DNA from 3 places in the Amycolatopsis carbonis genome. Region 3 is predicted to be linked to each of the others. Evidence: riboswitches for the same ligand, from Rfam matches in the RefSeq annotation. Region 3 holds a riboswitch; each other region holds the start of a gene.
The links. A riboswitch is a leader RNA that binds a small molecule or an ion and turns the genes downstream of it on or off. The one in region 3 is predicted to bind S-adenosylmethionine.
Positions count from the first base shown of each region.

Region 1: another riboswitch for S-adenosylmethionine. It lies ahead of QRX50_RS13890 (methionine ABC transporter ATP-binding protein); the one in region 3 lies ahead of QRX50_RS25685 (aminotransferase class V-fold PLP-dependent enzyme).
Region 2: another riboswitch for S-adenosylmethionine. It lies ahead of thrC (threonine synthase); the one in region 3 lies ahead of QRX50_RS25685 (aminotransferase class V-fold PLP-dependent enzyme).

Region 1 is NZ_CP127294.1:2,827,404-2,832,250, forward strand. Features, by position in the region: gene QRX50_RS13875 (resuscitation-promoting factor) at 1-1,092, shown strand, start outside; gene rsmA (16S rRNA (adenine(1518)-N(6)/adenine(1519)-N(6))-dimethyltransferase RsmA) at 1,128-1,967, shown strand; gene QRX50_RS13885 (TetR/AcrR family transcriptional regulator) at 1,958-2,542, opposite strand; SAM riboswitch class I at 2,930-3,020, shown strand; gene QRX50_RS13890 (methionine ABC transporter ATP-binding protein) at 3,234-4,244, shown strand; gene QRX50_RS13895 (4-(cytidine 5'-diphospho)-2-C-methyl-D-erythritol kinase) at 4,446-4,847, shown strand, end outside.
Region 2 is NZ_CP127294.1:4,601,209-4,606,055, forward strand. Features, by position in the region: gene QRX50_RS22755 (ComEC/Rec2 family competence protein) at 1-1,646, shown strand, start outside; gene thrC (threonine synthase) at 1,671-2,936, opposite strand; SAM riboswitch class I at 2,950-3,084, opposite strand; gene holA (DNA polymerase III subunit delta) at 3,233-4,204, shown strand; gene rpsT (30S ribosomal protein S20) at 4,662-4,847, opposite strand, start outside.
Region 3 is NZ_CP127294.1:5,174,055-5,178,901, forward strand. Features, by position in the region: gene QRX50_RS25670 (aminotransferase-like domain-containing protein) at 1-795, opposite strand, end outside; gene QRX50_RS25675 (Tm-1-like ATP-binding domain-containing protein) at 794-2,005, shown strand; gene QRX50_RS25680 (phosphoenolpyruvate hydrolase family protein) at 2,007-2,828, shown strand; SAM riboswitch class IV at 2,908-3,022, shown strand; gene QRX50_RS25685 (aminotransferase class V-fold PLP-dependent enzyme) at 3,063-4,406, shown strand; gene QRX50_RS25690 (hypothetical protein) at 4,846-4,847, shown strand, end outside.

The DNA.
Region 1 (4,847 bases), 2.3 Mb from region 3:
TTCCTCAAGGGTGCTGTGCTCTCCGTCCTGATCGCCGTCGGCGGCGGCGGTGCCGCGGCGCTGGCGATGAACAAGAGCGTGACCGTCGACGTCGACGGTCACGAGGTCACCGTCCACAGCTACGGCGACACCGTCGGCGACGTCCTGGAAGACGCCGGCCTTTCCGTCGGCGCCCACGACTCGCTTTCGCCCTCGCCGCAGGCCGAGGTCGGCGACGGCGGCGTCATCAAGCTCGAGCGCGGCCGTCAGCTGAACCTCGTTGTCGACGGTGTGTCCCGCCCGTCCTGGGTGCGCGCGACCACGCTCGGCGAGGCCATGACCCAGCTCGGCATGGCCGACATGATGGGCAAGGGCGCCTGGACCTCGATGCCGGGCACCGGCGAGCTGCCGCTCGAAGGCTCGACCGTGCAGGTCAAGACCCTCAAGCACATCACGCTCTTCGACGGCACGAACGCGCCGCGCCAGGTCGCCACCAACGCGGTGACCACCAAGGAGTTCCTCTCCGACTTCAAGATGAACCTCGGCCCGGACGACGCGGTCGAGGGCGGGCTGAACGTCTCCCTCAAGGACGGCGCCGAAGTCCACGTCAGCCGCATGGGCGTCTCGATGGTCAACCAGCAGGAGACCATCGACCCCGACGTGCAGAAGGTCGACGACCCGACGCTCGAGCTGGGCAAGACCACCGTTCAGGACCCGGGCACCCCGGGCCAGAAGATGGTGACCTACAAGGTCACCAAGAAGAACGGCGAAGAGATCTCGCGCGAGCAGGTCTCCGAGAAGATCCTGGTCGAGGCCAAGGCGAAGATCCTCAAGGTCGGCAGTAAGAAGCCCGCCGAACCGGCGATCGGCGACGGTTCCGCGTGGGACCGCATCGCGGCGTGCGAAGCCGGTGGCAACTGGTCGATCAACACCGGCAACGGCTACTACGGCGGCCTGCAGTTCGACAAGCGCACCTGGGACGCCTACGGCGGCGACGCGTACGCGTCCTACCCGAACCAGGCTTCGCGCGCCCAGCAGATCGCGATCGCCGAGAAGGTCCGCGACGCTCGCGGCGGCTACAGCGCCTGGCCGGTCTGCGGCAAGCGGGCCTGAGTTCAGCGGTTCCCGAGGCTCGGTAGGCTTCACCGGTGGTTGAACTGCTGGGGCCTGCCGAGATCCGCGGGCTGGCGGACGAGCTCGACGTCCGGCCGACGAAGAAGCTCGGCCAGAACTTCGTGCACGACCCGAACACGGTTCGCCGCATCGTCGAGCTGGCCGGGGTTCGGCCGGGTGATGTCGTCCTCGAGGTCGGCCCCGGACTGGGGTCGCTGACGCTGGGCCTGCTCGACGCCGGTGCCCGCGTGGTGGCCGTCGAGATCGATCCGAAGCTGGCGGCGCGCCTTCCGCGTACTGCCGCCGAACGCGCCGCTTCCGTCGCGGATCAGCTGACCGTGGTCGGCGCCGACGCGTTGCGGATCAGCGCGGCGGATCTCCCGGCCGAGCCCGCGTCGCTGGTGGCGAACCTCCCGTACAACGTCGCGGTCCCCGTCGTGCTGCACCTGCTGGCCGAGCTGCCTTCGCTGCAGCGGGGGATGGTGATGGTCCAGACCGAGGTCGCGGATCGCATGGCCGCCGGTCCCGGCAGCCGCATCTACGGCGTGCCCAGCGTGAAGCTTGCCTGGTACGGGCCGGCGCGCAAGGTCGGCGCTGTGCCGCGGTCGGTGTTCTGGCCGGTGCCGAACGTCGACTCGTCCCTCGTGTCCTTCGAGCGCGGCACGCCGGTGGAGGGCATCGAGCGCCAACGCCTCTTCGACGTTGTGGATGCCGCGTTTTCCCAGCGCCGCAAGACACTGCGCGCGGCCCTCGCCGGCTGGGCCGGTTCGGCCGACCGCGCGGGTGAGCTCCTCGTGGCGGCCGGCATCGACCCGAAGACGCGCGGCGAGCAGCTCGATGTGCACGACTTCGTGCGGCTCGCGGCTCAAGCCTGAAAGAGCCGCCCCAGGTGGTAGTCCAGCGTCGCGAGGACCTCGCCCGGCGTGAAGCGGCCGTGGAGGACGTCGAGGCCGAGGCCGGTGAAGCCTGCGACCAGGAGGTTCGCCTCCTGCCTCGGCTGGACGCCGGGCGGGAGAACCGTGCGGCGCAACAGGCTGGTGAGCAGGTCCTCGATCGGCGTCTCGGCCTGCAGGAAGACCTTCGCCAGCGCCGGGTCGCTGTGGGTGCGGCTGAAGTAGGCGCGGTGGACGCGTAGCGACAGCTCGCGCTCGGAGTCCAGCGGGATCAGCTCGGTGAGCAGCGTTCGGACCACGCCGCGCACGCTCTGGTCGATCTGCGCCGCGATCCGGGCCTGCGTGCGCTGCTCGCCGCGTTCGTGCAGATAACCCAGCGAGAGCACGAGCAGGTTGTGCTTCGTCTCGAAGTAGTACTGCACCAGCCGCAGCGAGACGCCTGCCTCGGCGGCCACCTCGCGCATGCTCACCGAGTCGAGGCCGCGTTCGGCCGCGATCCGCCACACCGCCGTGGCGATCTCGCGCCGGCGCTGTTCGTGGTCCACCCGCTTCGCCACGGTCTTCCTCCGCTGTTGTGGTACGACTGTATCGGATACGCGTGTATCATCACGGTGTGACGGACGTCCGGAAACGGCTCGCGGACGGGAGGGGGAGTCCGGCCGGGGAGACCCGGTGTCTCGCCGTGGCGAGCTACCTCGCCGAACCGTCGTTTACCCACGTGTGGGCTGCCGCGGAATTTTCGTGCCGGAATCGCGGCTCCACCAGGGATCGGCAGCGTCCACAGTGGAATAGCGGGCTGGATTCGCCGCGTGGAAGAAATTCGGTGCCGGAGCTTTCGAGGTCCACGATGTGGCTGCGGGTGTCCCGCTATCCGGGCACCACCACTCGTGTGATCTGCACCAACGCGCTTGCGTTCACCCAATGGGATCGGCTTTACTCAGAACCGTCCATCCCGAGCGACTGAGAGACCTGGCTCGCCGAAGTCGCAGCAACCACTCCCCATGGGGCAGGTGCTACAGCCAGGACCGATGGAGGCTGTTTCCGATGCAGAGGGTAGCCCGCCCGCTCCTGTTGACTCGGCGGCGTGTCGTCGATGAAGGTCGCCGCACGGTATGTGCGTGTCGACGCTCCACAGTCATCGCCTGATCATTTCTTCCACAATTCTGCGCACCGTCCGAAAAGGACGGTAATTCGGTGACGCTGGCGCGCCCGGAAACGGTGCTGCGCCCCATGCCTGGAGCTCTCTTCGTGATCACTGTCGAAAACGTGTCCAAGTCCTTTCCCTTCAACGGAAATCCGGTCGCCGCGCTGCGTGATGTGAGCGTCGACGTGCAGGCCGGTTCCCTCTTCGGCGTGGTGGGCCCCGCCGGCTCCGGCAAGTCCACGCTCGCCCGCTGCATCGCCCTGCAGGAGCGTCCGGACCGCGGTGTCGTGCGGCTCGACGGCCTCAACACTGGTGCGCTCGACGGCCGCCGGCTGCGTGAGGTCCGCCGCCAGCTGGGTGTCGTCGGCACCAAGCCGGAGCTGCTCGCCGAGCGCACCGTCGCCGGCAACATCGCCACGCCGCTGGAGCAGCTCGGCGTCGACGGCCCGCAGCGCAAGACCCGCGTCGGCAACCTGCTCGACCTCGTGGGCCTCACCGCCCGCGCCGCGCAGAAGCCGGCCGACCTCACCCCCGGCCAGCTGCGCCGCGTCGCCGTGGCCAAGGCGCTCGCCGCCGGCCCGGCCGTGCTGCTCGCCGACGACCCCACCGCCGGCATCGCCCCCGAGGAGGCCGGCGCCGTGCTCGCCGTGCTCGACCGGGCGCGCGCCGAGCTGGGCACCACCGTGCTGCTGACGACGCCGGACGCCGGGGTCGTCCGCCGCGTCTGCGACGACGTCGCGGTGCTCGAAGACGGCGCGGTCGTCGAACGCGGTCACGTGCTGGACCTCATCGCCTCGCCGGGCAGCTGGACCGCGCAGGCGGTGCTGCCGGTCATCGAGACCGCCCGCGCTCAGGCCGCGAAGTACGACCGGTCTGCCGACGTCGTGCTGATCGGCTTCGCGTCCGTCGGCGCCCTGCTGCCCGAAGCGGCCGGCCGCTTCGACGTGGAGGTCGCCACCATCGGCGGCGGTCTCACGCGCATCGGTGACACCCCGATCGCCCGGTTCCGCATCGGCGTCCGCGGCGAGCGTGCCGACGCGGCGCTGGCGTGGATCGCCGACCGAGGCGCCCACGTGACGCAGGCCGCCCGCGGCCCGCAGAGCGTCGCCGCCTGACTGCTCGCTTCACCTCCGGCCCACCGCACCCCGATGTGGCGTTGGGTGCGCTCAACGCACCCAACGCCGCATTGGGGTGGCTGGTGGGACGTGGGGCCCGAGAGGGGTGAAGGGGTGTCCGAGAGGTTGGGACAGCCGTCCTGAAAACGGCTGTTTTCTCCTGGTGAGGAGCCCAGGCGCCCGGCCACGTAGGCTTGACGGGTGCTCGCCGTAGTTCCACCACCAGTCACCGTCCGGGTCCCGGCCAAGGTCAATCTGCACCTGGCCATCGGTGACCTGCGCGAGGACGGCTACCACGACTTGGTCACCGTCTTCCAGGCGTTGTCGCTCACGGACGAGGTGACCGTCGCGGTCACCGACGACCCGGGGCTCGAGGTCTTCGGCGAGGGGGAGGGGTCGGTGCCCACCGACGCCACCAACCTCGCCTGGCGCGCGGCCCAGGAGCTCGCCACCTACGCCGGTCGCGCCGAAGGCGACGACCCGAAGGTGCGGATCGTGCTGCGCAAGGGCATCCCGGTCGCGGGCGGCATGGCGGGCGGGAGCGCCGACGCGGCGGCGACGCTCGTCGGCCTGGCCTCGCTGTGGAAGCTCGACGTGACGCGC
Region 2 (4,847 bases), 570 kb from region 3:
AGCAGGAGTTCACGGAGTCGGGGCTCACGCACTTGATGGCTGTGAGCGGCGGAAATCTGGCGATCCTTTGCGGCTCCGTTTTGCTGTTGTGCCGGTTGCTGCGCGTCGGGCCGCGGCTGTCGGCTGTCGCGGCGGGATTGTGCTTGGGCGGCTTCCTGATTCTCGTCGGCCCGGCGCCGAGTGTCCTGCGGGCCGGGGTGATGGGCGGGGTGGCGCTGCTGGCGCTGGCGATGGGCCGTCGTGGATCCGCGTTGCCGGCGCTGGCGTTCTCGGTGTGCGTGCTCGTCGCGTGGGATCCGGTGATGGCGGCGGACTTCGGGTTCGCACTGTCGGTGTTCGCGACCGCGGGGCTGGTGCTGCTGGCGCCGCGGTGGGCGGATTCGCTGGTGCGCCGGGGGATTCCGCCGGGGTACGCGGAAGGGATCGCGGTGCCGCTGGCGGCGTTCGTGGTCACCGCGCCGGTGATCGCGGGCATGGCGGGCACGGTGAGCCTCGTGTCGGTGGTGACCAACGTGCTGGCGGCGCCCGTCGTCGCGCCGGTCACGGTGCTCGGGGTGCTGGCCACGGTGGTCGGGCCGTGGTGGCCCGGCGCCGGGCACGTGCTGGTGCACCTGGCCGATCCGGAGGCTCGCTGGCTGATCACCGTGGCGCGGCACGGCGCTCGTGCGCCGGGTGCGGTGCTCACGTGGCCGGGCGGCTGGTGGGGCGGGGTGTGTGCGGCCGGGGTGCTGCTCGTGGTGGTGGTCGCGTTCCGGTTCCGGCGCGCGCGGCTGGTGGTGGCGATGGGGCTGGTGGCGGTGCTGCTGATCGTGGTACCGCCGCGGGTGCTCTCGCCCGGCTGGCCGCCGAAGGGCTGGGCGATGGTGGAGTGCGACGTCGGCCAAGGTGATGCCGTGGTGCTGGCCACGGCGGAGCCCGGGCGGGCGGTGGTCGTGGACACCGGGCCGGAGCCGGGGCCGGTGGACGAGTGCCTGCGGCGGCTCGGCGTGGAGCGGATCCCGCTGCTGGTGCTCAGCCACCTGCACGCCGACCACATCGGCGGGCTGTCGTCGGTGTTCGACGGCCGGGCCGTGGGAGCGATCGCCGTGGGGCCTGGGCGGGCGCCGGCGTGGGCGTGGCAGCAGGTGTCGCAGGAGGCGGCGACGCACCACGTGCCGCTGCTGGAGCTGAGCGACCGGCAGCGGCTCGACTGGCCGGGGCTGTCGCTCGATGTGCTCGGGCCGCGCTACGTCACGGCACGTGCCGCCGCCTTGCAGGACGGCACGATGATCAACAACAGTTCCGTGGTGCTTCGTGCGACCACGGCGGCGGGGAGGGTGCTGCTGACCGGAGACGTGGAACTGGCCGCGCAGGCCGACCTGCTGGCCGAAGGGGTGGACCTGCACGCCGACGTGCTGAAAGTTCCCCACCACGGCTCGCGCTACTCGTTGCCCCAGTTCCTCGAGGCGGTGGAGGCGCGGGCGGCAATGATCAGCGTGGGCGCGGGCAACAGCTACGGGCACCCGGCGAAGTCCACAGTGGACGTGCTGGGCACGTTGGGTGTGCTCGTGACGCGAACCGATGTGGACGGTGACACAGCCGTGCTGCCCGGTAACGGCGGGCCGGCGGTGGCGCGCCGGGGTGAGCCGCGCGGGCCGCCCCGCTAGGGGAGCGGCCCGCGGGCCCGGCGGTCAGAGGCCGAGGGCCTTGCTCACGGCCTCGGCTGACGGGGGCACGGTCGCCTTCGGGCCGATGCGGCCTTCGAGCGCGTCGAGCGTCTTGAGGCCGTCGCCGGTGATGAGCAGCACGGTGTCGGCCTCGGGGTCGAGCTTGCCGGTCTCGATGAGCTTCTTCGCGGTCGCGACGGTGACGCCGCCGGCGGTCTCGGTGAAGATGCCTTCGGTGCGCGCGAGCAGCCGGATGCCCTCCACGACCTCCTCGTCGCTCACGTCCTCGATCGCACCGCCGGTGCGGTTGACGACGTCGAGAACGTAGGGGCCGTCGGCGGGGTTGCCGATCGCGAGCGAGCGGGCGATGGTGTCGGGCTTCACGGGCTGGACCACGTCGTGGCCGGCGCGGAAGGCGGCCGAGACGGGGGAGCAGCCGGTGGCCTGCGCGCCGAAGACCTTGTAGGGGCTGGCTTCCACGAGGCCGAGCTGGCCGAGCTCGCGGAAACCCTTGTCCACCTTGGTCAGCTGCGAGCCCGAGGCGATCGGCACCACGATCTGCTCTGGCAGGCGCCAGCCGAGCTGCTCGGCGACCTCGTAGCCGAGCGTCTTGGAGCCTTCGGAGTAGTAGGGGCGCACGTTGACGTTGACGAACGCCCACGTCGGGTGCTCGCCGGCGAGCTGGGTGGCGAGGCGGTTGACGTCGTCGTAGTTGCCGTCGACGGCGATCAGATCACCGTCGTAGACCGCGGTGGTGAGAATCTTGGCGCGCTCGAGCGACTTCGGGATCAGCACGACCGACCGCCAGCCGGCGCGGGCCGCGGCGGCGGCCGTCGCGTTGGCCAGGTTGCCGGTCGAGGGACACGCGAGGACCTCGAAGCCGAACTCGCGGGCCGCGGCCAGCGCGACGGCGACCACGCGGTCCTTGAAGGAGTGCGTGGGGTTGCCGGTGTCGTCCTTGACCCACAGGGACTTCAGGCCCAGCGCCTTGGCGAGGCGGTCGGCCTTCACCAGGCGGGTGGCGCCGGGTTCGGTGTTCGGGATCTCCTCGACGGTCGAGGGGACGGGAAGGAGCTTCTTGTAGCGCCAGATGTTCTTGGGGCCGGCCTCGATGTCTTCGCGGCGCACGCGGCCGAAGTCGTAGGCGACCTCGAGCGGCGAGAAGTCCTCCGCGGACACGAACTCCGGGGCGAGCGGCTGCCGGTGGCCCTCTTCCTTCGACACCAGTTCGACGGCCGGACCGAGGTCCAGGGTCTTCTTGGTGGAGGTCGTGCCGAGGGTAACGGTCATCGCGAGGTTCCTTTCCTCATCTGCCCCGCAAAACGCGGGCCGGAATTGGCACCGTGGTCGTCAGCTATCCCGCAAATTCGGGAAGACAGGCTGTACGCCGGTTGCCGGGGCTTCGTCGGGCCGTTCCCTCTGCCCCTCTGGATGAGCGGTGTTCAGTTGTCGGCGCGCCGCTGCGAATCTGGTGGAGCTGGGCGCCGCCTCGGGTACACCGTACGACATGGCGATCACCTCATGCCACGGTGGCGGCGCACATCACCGGAGCGAGCCCGGGGCCGGGCGGGTGAGAAGATGGCGGAGTGACCACCGCACCCGCGCCGCTCCACCTCGTCCTCGGTGAGGAAGAACTGCTCATCGAGCGGGCTGTCCGCGCGTCGCTGGACGCCGCGCGGGCCGTGGACTCGACGGCCGAGATGACGCGCAACCGGGTGTCGGAACTCACACCGCCTGTGCTCGCCGAGCTGGTGAGTCCTTCGCTGTTCAGCGAGGGGCGGGTCATCGTGCTCGACTCCGCGCAGGACATCTCGCAGGAGCTGGCGGACGCGGTGATGGCGTACCTCAAGGCGCCCGCCGACGGGATCGTGCTCGTGGTCGTGCACAACGGCGGCGGCCGCAGCAAAGCGGCCAAGGCGCTGCCGGCGGCGCTGAAAAAGGCGGGCGCGGAGATCACCGAGTGCCCGAAGCTGACGAAGCCCGCCGATCGGGAGTCGTTCGTGCGCAACGAGGTGCGCCGCGTGGGCGGCAAGATCGACGCCGCGGGCGTGATGGCGCTGATGGACACCGTCGGCTCCGACCTGCGCGAGCTCTCCTCCGCGGCGACGCAGCTCGTCGCTGACACCGGCGGTGTGATCGACGAGCAGGCCGTGCGCCGCTACCACACCGGCCGCGCCGACGTGACCGGCTTCGCCGTGGCGGAGAAGGCCGTGGGCGGCGACCGCGCGGCGGCCCTGGAGTCGCTGCGCTGGGCCATGCAGCTGGGCGTGCCGCACGTCCTGGTCGCCGACGCCCTCGCCGACGCAGTCCGCACGATCGCCCGCGTCTCCGCCGCCGGCCGCGGCAACCCGAACCAGATGGCCGGCGAGCTGGGCATGCCGCCGTGGAAGATCCGCAAGGCGCAGGGCCAGTCGCGCGGCTGGGGCCAGGACGGCCTCGCCACCGCGATGCGCGTGGTCGCCCGTCTGAACGCCGAGGTCAAGGGCGTAGCGGCCGACGCGGACTACGCCCTGGAACGCGCGGTCGTCGAGGTCGTCGCCGCCAAGGGCGAACGCTGACCCCTGCCACCCGGGAGTCCGAGCCACCCAACGGCGAGGCCGAACCCGCCGTACCGGGGCGCCGGGGCGCGATTGACCTTGCGCCGCGATCGACACCGCGCCGCGATCGACCTTGCGCCGCGATTACCCTGCGCCGCGACTGACCCTGGGCCGCGACCGACCTGGGGCCGGCGCGCAGTGGCGAGGTGCGTGAAACGAAGCCACCGCTGGGGTGGGCCTGCGTGTGGTGCGGTCGGCGCGCACGGGGCCTGCTGTGGCGAGAGGTGACCTGGAAGGCCACCTGCCGCGCACATATCGCGAGGCCAGGCGCCGGTGGACTGGCCGCCGACCGGCCTTCTCAGTACCCGGGCCTGGCGGGCAGGCCGTCGCCGGGGATGCGGGGGAGCGCACGAAAAAGCCCGGCGACCAGGCGGTCACCGGGCTTTTCCAGGTCTGGCAGGGTGCTGCTGCGATCAGCTCAGAGCTGGTTCACGCGCTTCGCGAGAGCCGACTTCTTGTTGGCGGCCTGGTTGGCGTGGATGACGCCCTTGGTGACGGCCTTGTCGAGCTTGCGGGCGGCGTCGCGCTGGAGTTCGAGGGCCTTGGTCTTGTCGCCGGAGTCGGCGGCCTCACGGAACTTGCGGATCGCGGTCTTCACCGAGGA
Region 3 (4,847 bases):
CGCCGCTTGCAGCTGGTCGCGGTCGATCCCGTCGCCCGTCCAGCGGATGCCCCGCAGCCGGGTCCCGGCCCCGGCGAACGCTTCGAGCGCGCCGCGGTAGCTCGGTTCCTCCACCACGACCAGGTCGCCTGCCGTGACCAGCGTGTTCGCCACGAGCCACACGGCCTGCTGGGCGCCCGCGGTCACCAGGACCTGCTCCGGGGTGGTGGGCACGCCGTCGTCGGTGAGCAGCCGCGCGATGGTGGCCCGCAGCCGCGGGATGCCGGCGGGGAAGTAGCCGTCGGTGCCGAGGTAGGGCTCCAGGTCGGCGGGGCCGAGCGCGGCCAGCCCGTCCGCGGTCAGGGCCGAGCCGGGCAGGGCGCCGCTCGACAGGTCCGCCGGGGCGGCCGCGCCGGTGAACGAAACGAGCCGGCCACCCGGCACGCCCGGGCCGCCGGGTTGGCGCCGGCGCACCCGCGAACCGGAGCCGGCCTCGGCCGTGAGCCGCCCGCCCGCCGTCAGCTGGTCGTAGGCCGAGGTCACCGTGCCCCGGGAGACGCCCAGCGCTCGCGCGAGCGGCCGTTGCGCGGGCAGGACCGCCGCTTCGGGCAGCACGGCGGAGTCGACCAGTTCGGCCAGCGTGGCGGCGAGCGCGGCGGGGAGCGTGGGGCCGCCGCCGCGCCACGCGCCGAGCAGCCGAACGAGTTCGGCGGGCGTGACTCGGTGCACGTACACCTCCTTCACCAGCCAGTTTGGACCACTTCCGGCGAACTGGCCCAGCGGCCGCGCCCGCGGCGGGGCGACGATGGCGGGCATGGCCACGGTTTGCCTCGTCGGTACCCTCGACACGAAACACGCCGAATACGACTGGCTGCGCACCCGCCTCGAAGTCGACGGCGTGCACACGTTGCTGGTGGACGCCGGTTCGGCTCCGTCGGAAGGAGCCGACGTGCCGGCCGAGGAAGTGGCCCGCGCCGCCGGCGTCGACCTCGCATCACTGCGGGGCGATCGCGGGCGCGCCGTGGAGACGATGGCCCGCGGTGCGGCGGTGACCGTGCGGCGGCTGTTCGACGAGGGCCGCGTCGATGCCGTGCTCGCGGTCGGCGGCTCGGGCGGCTCGTCGATCGCGGCGGCGGTGATGCGCGAGCTGCCGGTGGGCGTGCCGAAGCTGCTGGTCTCCACCATGGCCTCCGGCGACGTCCGCCCGTACGTGGGCGAGACCGACGTGACGCTGATGTACTCCGTGGTCGACATCGCGGGGCTCAACGCGGTGTCGAAGACCGTGCTGGGCAACGCGGCGGCCGCGATCGCCGCCATGGCCCGCCACCACGACACCGGCCGCGAGACCACCGATCGGCCCGCGGTCGCGGTGACGATGTTCGGCGTCACCACTCCCGCCGCCGACGAGGCCCGAGCCGAGCTGGAACGGCTCGGCTACGAGGTGCTCGTGTTCCACGCCACCGGCTCCGGCGGCCGAGCGATGGAGAAGCTCGTTACCGACGGCCTGCTCGCCGGTGTGCTCGACCTGACCACGACGGAGCTGGCCGACGAGCTCGTCGGCGGGGTGCTTTCCGCGGGCCCGCACCGGCTGGAGGCGGCCGGGCGCGCGGGACTGCCGCAGGTGGTCAGCGTGGGCGCGCTCGACATGGTCAACTTCGGCCCGGCCGACACCGTGCCCGAGCGGTTCGCGGACCGGAACCTGCTGGTGCACAACCCGACCGTCACGCTGATGCGGACGACCGCGGAGGAGTCCGCTCGGCTGGGCACGCTGCTCGGACGCAAACTCCAGGCGGCACAAGGGCCCGTCTCGGTGTTCCTGCCGCTCGGCGGAGTGTCCGCTGTGGACGTTCCGGACGGCCCGTTCCACGACCCGGCGGCCGACGCCGAACTGTTCGCCCACCTCACCGAAGCGCTGTCCGGTGGTACGGCGACCGTGACGCGGCGCGAAGAAGCCATCAACGACGCCGGGTTCGGCGCGGCCGCCGCGCGGGAACTGCACCGGCTCATCGGTGAAAGGAGGTCCTGACGTGGACCGCGAACGAGCGCTGGCCCGGCTCACCGCCGCGGTGGCGCAAGGCCGGCCCGTGATCGGCGGCGGCGCGGGTACCGGCCTGTCCGCCAAGGCCGCCGAGGCCGGCGGCATCGACCTGCTGATCATCTACAACTCCGGCCGCTACCGCATGGCCGGCCGCGGCTCGCTCGCCGGGCTGCTGGCCTACGGCGACGCCAACGGCATCGTCGTGGACATGGCGCGCGAGGTGCTCCCGGTCGTGCGCGACACGCCGGTCCTGGCGGGCGTCAACGGCACCGACCCGTTCCGGCTGATGGGTCCGTTCCTCGACGAGCTCAAGCGGATGGGGTTCGCCGGCGTGCAGAACTTCCCGACGGTCGGGCTGATCGACGGCGTGTTCCGCCAGAACCTCGAGGAGACCGGTATGGGCTACGGCCTGGAGGTCGACCTCGTCGCGCTGGCTCGCGAACGCGATCTGCTGACCGCGCCGTACGTGTTCGACCCCGAGCAGGCCGCCGACATGACCCGCGCGGGAGCCGACGTGCTCGTGCCGCACCTCGGGCTCACCACGAGCGGCACGATCGGCGCGCGGACGGCCGTCACGCTCGATGAGGCCGTCGCCCGGGTGCAGGCGATGCACGACGCGGCCAAGCGGGTGAACCCGGACGTGCTCGTGCTGTGCCACGGCGGGCCGATCGCCGAACCCGCCGACGCGCAGTACGTGCTCGACCACACCGAAGGAATCGTGGGTTTCTTCGGTGCTTCCTCGATCGAGCGGCTCCCGGCCGAGCGCGCGATCCGCGCGCAGACGGAGGCCTTCCGCGCGCTGCGGCGGTGATCTTCGGTCTGTGAGCACCGTCTCAGCTCACGGGACACCTCTGGCGTCACCGGGCGTCGTTCGGTTACCTTCATCAACAGGTCATGAGTGCCAGCGTTCAGCCCCGGCTTGCTGGCCGGCAACCCTCCTACCGCGGTGGGGTGCCCCGGGTGAGGACCAGGCCGGTCGTGTTGTGCGACGGGCAAGCGCGGGCCCCTCGCCGGGGGTCCCCCGGACTGCCGAGGAGGCACCGCCATGACTCTCGCTCTGGACCGTACCGCGGACAACACCGAAATTGTTGCCGCACAGGGGATTCCCGGCGTCGCGGGGGCGGCGCTGCGGGTGCCGCTGGTGACCGGCGGCGAGATCGGCTACGCGAACCTCGACCACGCGGCGAGCGCGCCGTGTCTCGACTCGGTCCGCTCCGCCGTCGACGAGTTCCTGCCCTGGTACGCGAGCGTGCACCGCGGCGCGGGCTTCGCTTCGCAGGTTTCGACACGCCTTTACGAGCGCACGCGCGACATCCTGCGCCGGTTCGTCGACGCGCGCACCACCGACACGGTCATCTTCACGCGCAACACCACGGATTCCTTCAACCTGCTGGCACGTTCGCTGCCGCGGCGCACGTCGGTGGTCGTGTTCGACACCGAGCACCATGCGGCCCTGCTGCCTTGGCGCGGCCCGAATGTGCGCCGCGTGCAGCTGCCGCGCACGCGCCTGGCCGCGGTGTCCGTTGTGGACGAGGCGCTCGCCGCCTGCCCGGAGGGACCGCGGCTCGTGGTGGTCACCGGAGCGTCGAACGTGACCGGCGAGCTGCTGCCGGTGGCCGAGATCGCCGCCGTGGCAAGGAAACACGGTGCCCGGGTGGCGCTGGACGCCGCGCAACTCGCGCCGCACCGCAGGATTTCCCTGCGGGAGCTGGACGTCGACTACGTCGCGCTCTCGGGGCACAAGCTCTACGCGCCCTTCGGCGCCGGCGCGCTCATCGGCCGGTCCGACTGGCTGCGCGCCGCCGAGCCGTACCTCGCCGGCGGGGGAGCGACGAAGCTCGTCACCTCCGACGCCGTCGTGTGGAACACCGGTGCCGAACGGCACGAGGCCGGCTCACCGAACACCGTCGGCGTCTACGCGCTCGGCGTCGCCTGCGAGCAGCTGGCCGCGAACTGGACTGCGGTGGGCGAGCACGAGGCCACGCTGCTGGAGCGGCTGCGCAAGGGCCTGGCCGGCGTGCCCGGCTGCGCCGAGCTGCGCCTGTTCGACGCGCCGGTGGACCGCGTGGGCACGGTGAGCTTCGTCGTCGACGGCTTCGAACCCGGCTGGCTCGCCGCGGTCCTCTCGGCCGAATACGGCATCGGCGTGCGCGACGGCGCGTTCTGTGCCCACGTCGCCACCAAGCGCCTCATCGGCGAATGCGGCCGCGACGGGCAGCAGGCCGTGCGCGTGAGCCTCGGCCTGGGCAGCACCGAGGAGCACGTGGACCGCCTCGTGCTCGCGCTGCGCCAGATCGTCGCCCGCGGTGCCCGCTGGGAGTACACGAAGGTCGACGGCCGGTGGGCGCCGGTGGGGGACCCGCGGGAGCTTCCGCCGTTCTGCGCCTGACCCGCTCGCTAGGCTCCCCGCATGGGGAGAACGTGGGGGTTCTGGGTTCCGTTGGCGGTGCTGGGTTTCGCCGAGCTGATCCTGGCGGCGGTGCAGCTCGTGACCGCTGAGCACGGGGCGCAGGGCGGGTTCGTCGACCTGTACGCGGGTCCGCTGCACCCGGTCCCCGAAGGCCTGCTCGGCCCCGGTCCCGGCGGGCTGCGGTTCCTCACCCAGGACCAGGTGCCGCTGCCGCCGTCGACGTACGCGACGGCGCTCGGCTGGCCGATCGCGCTCGCCGTGGTGGTCGCGCTGCTGCTGGTCGGGTACACGCGTGCCGGGAAGGCCCTGAGCACCGGCCGGTTCGCCGCCGTCCTCGCCGGGGGCGTGCTGGCGGTGCCGGTGCTGGACCTGGTCGCCGTTCGGCTGGCTCGATCTCGGCGCCGACGTGCGCGGACCCGT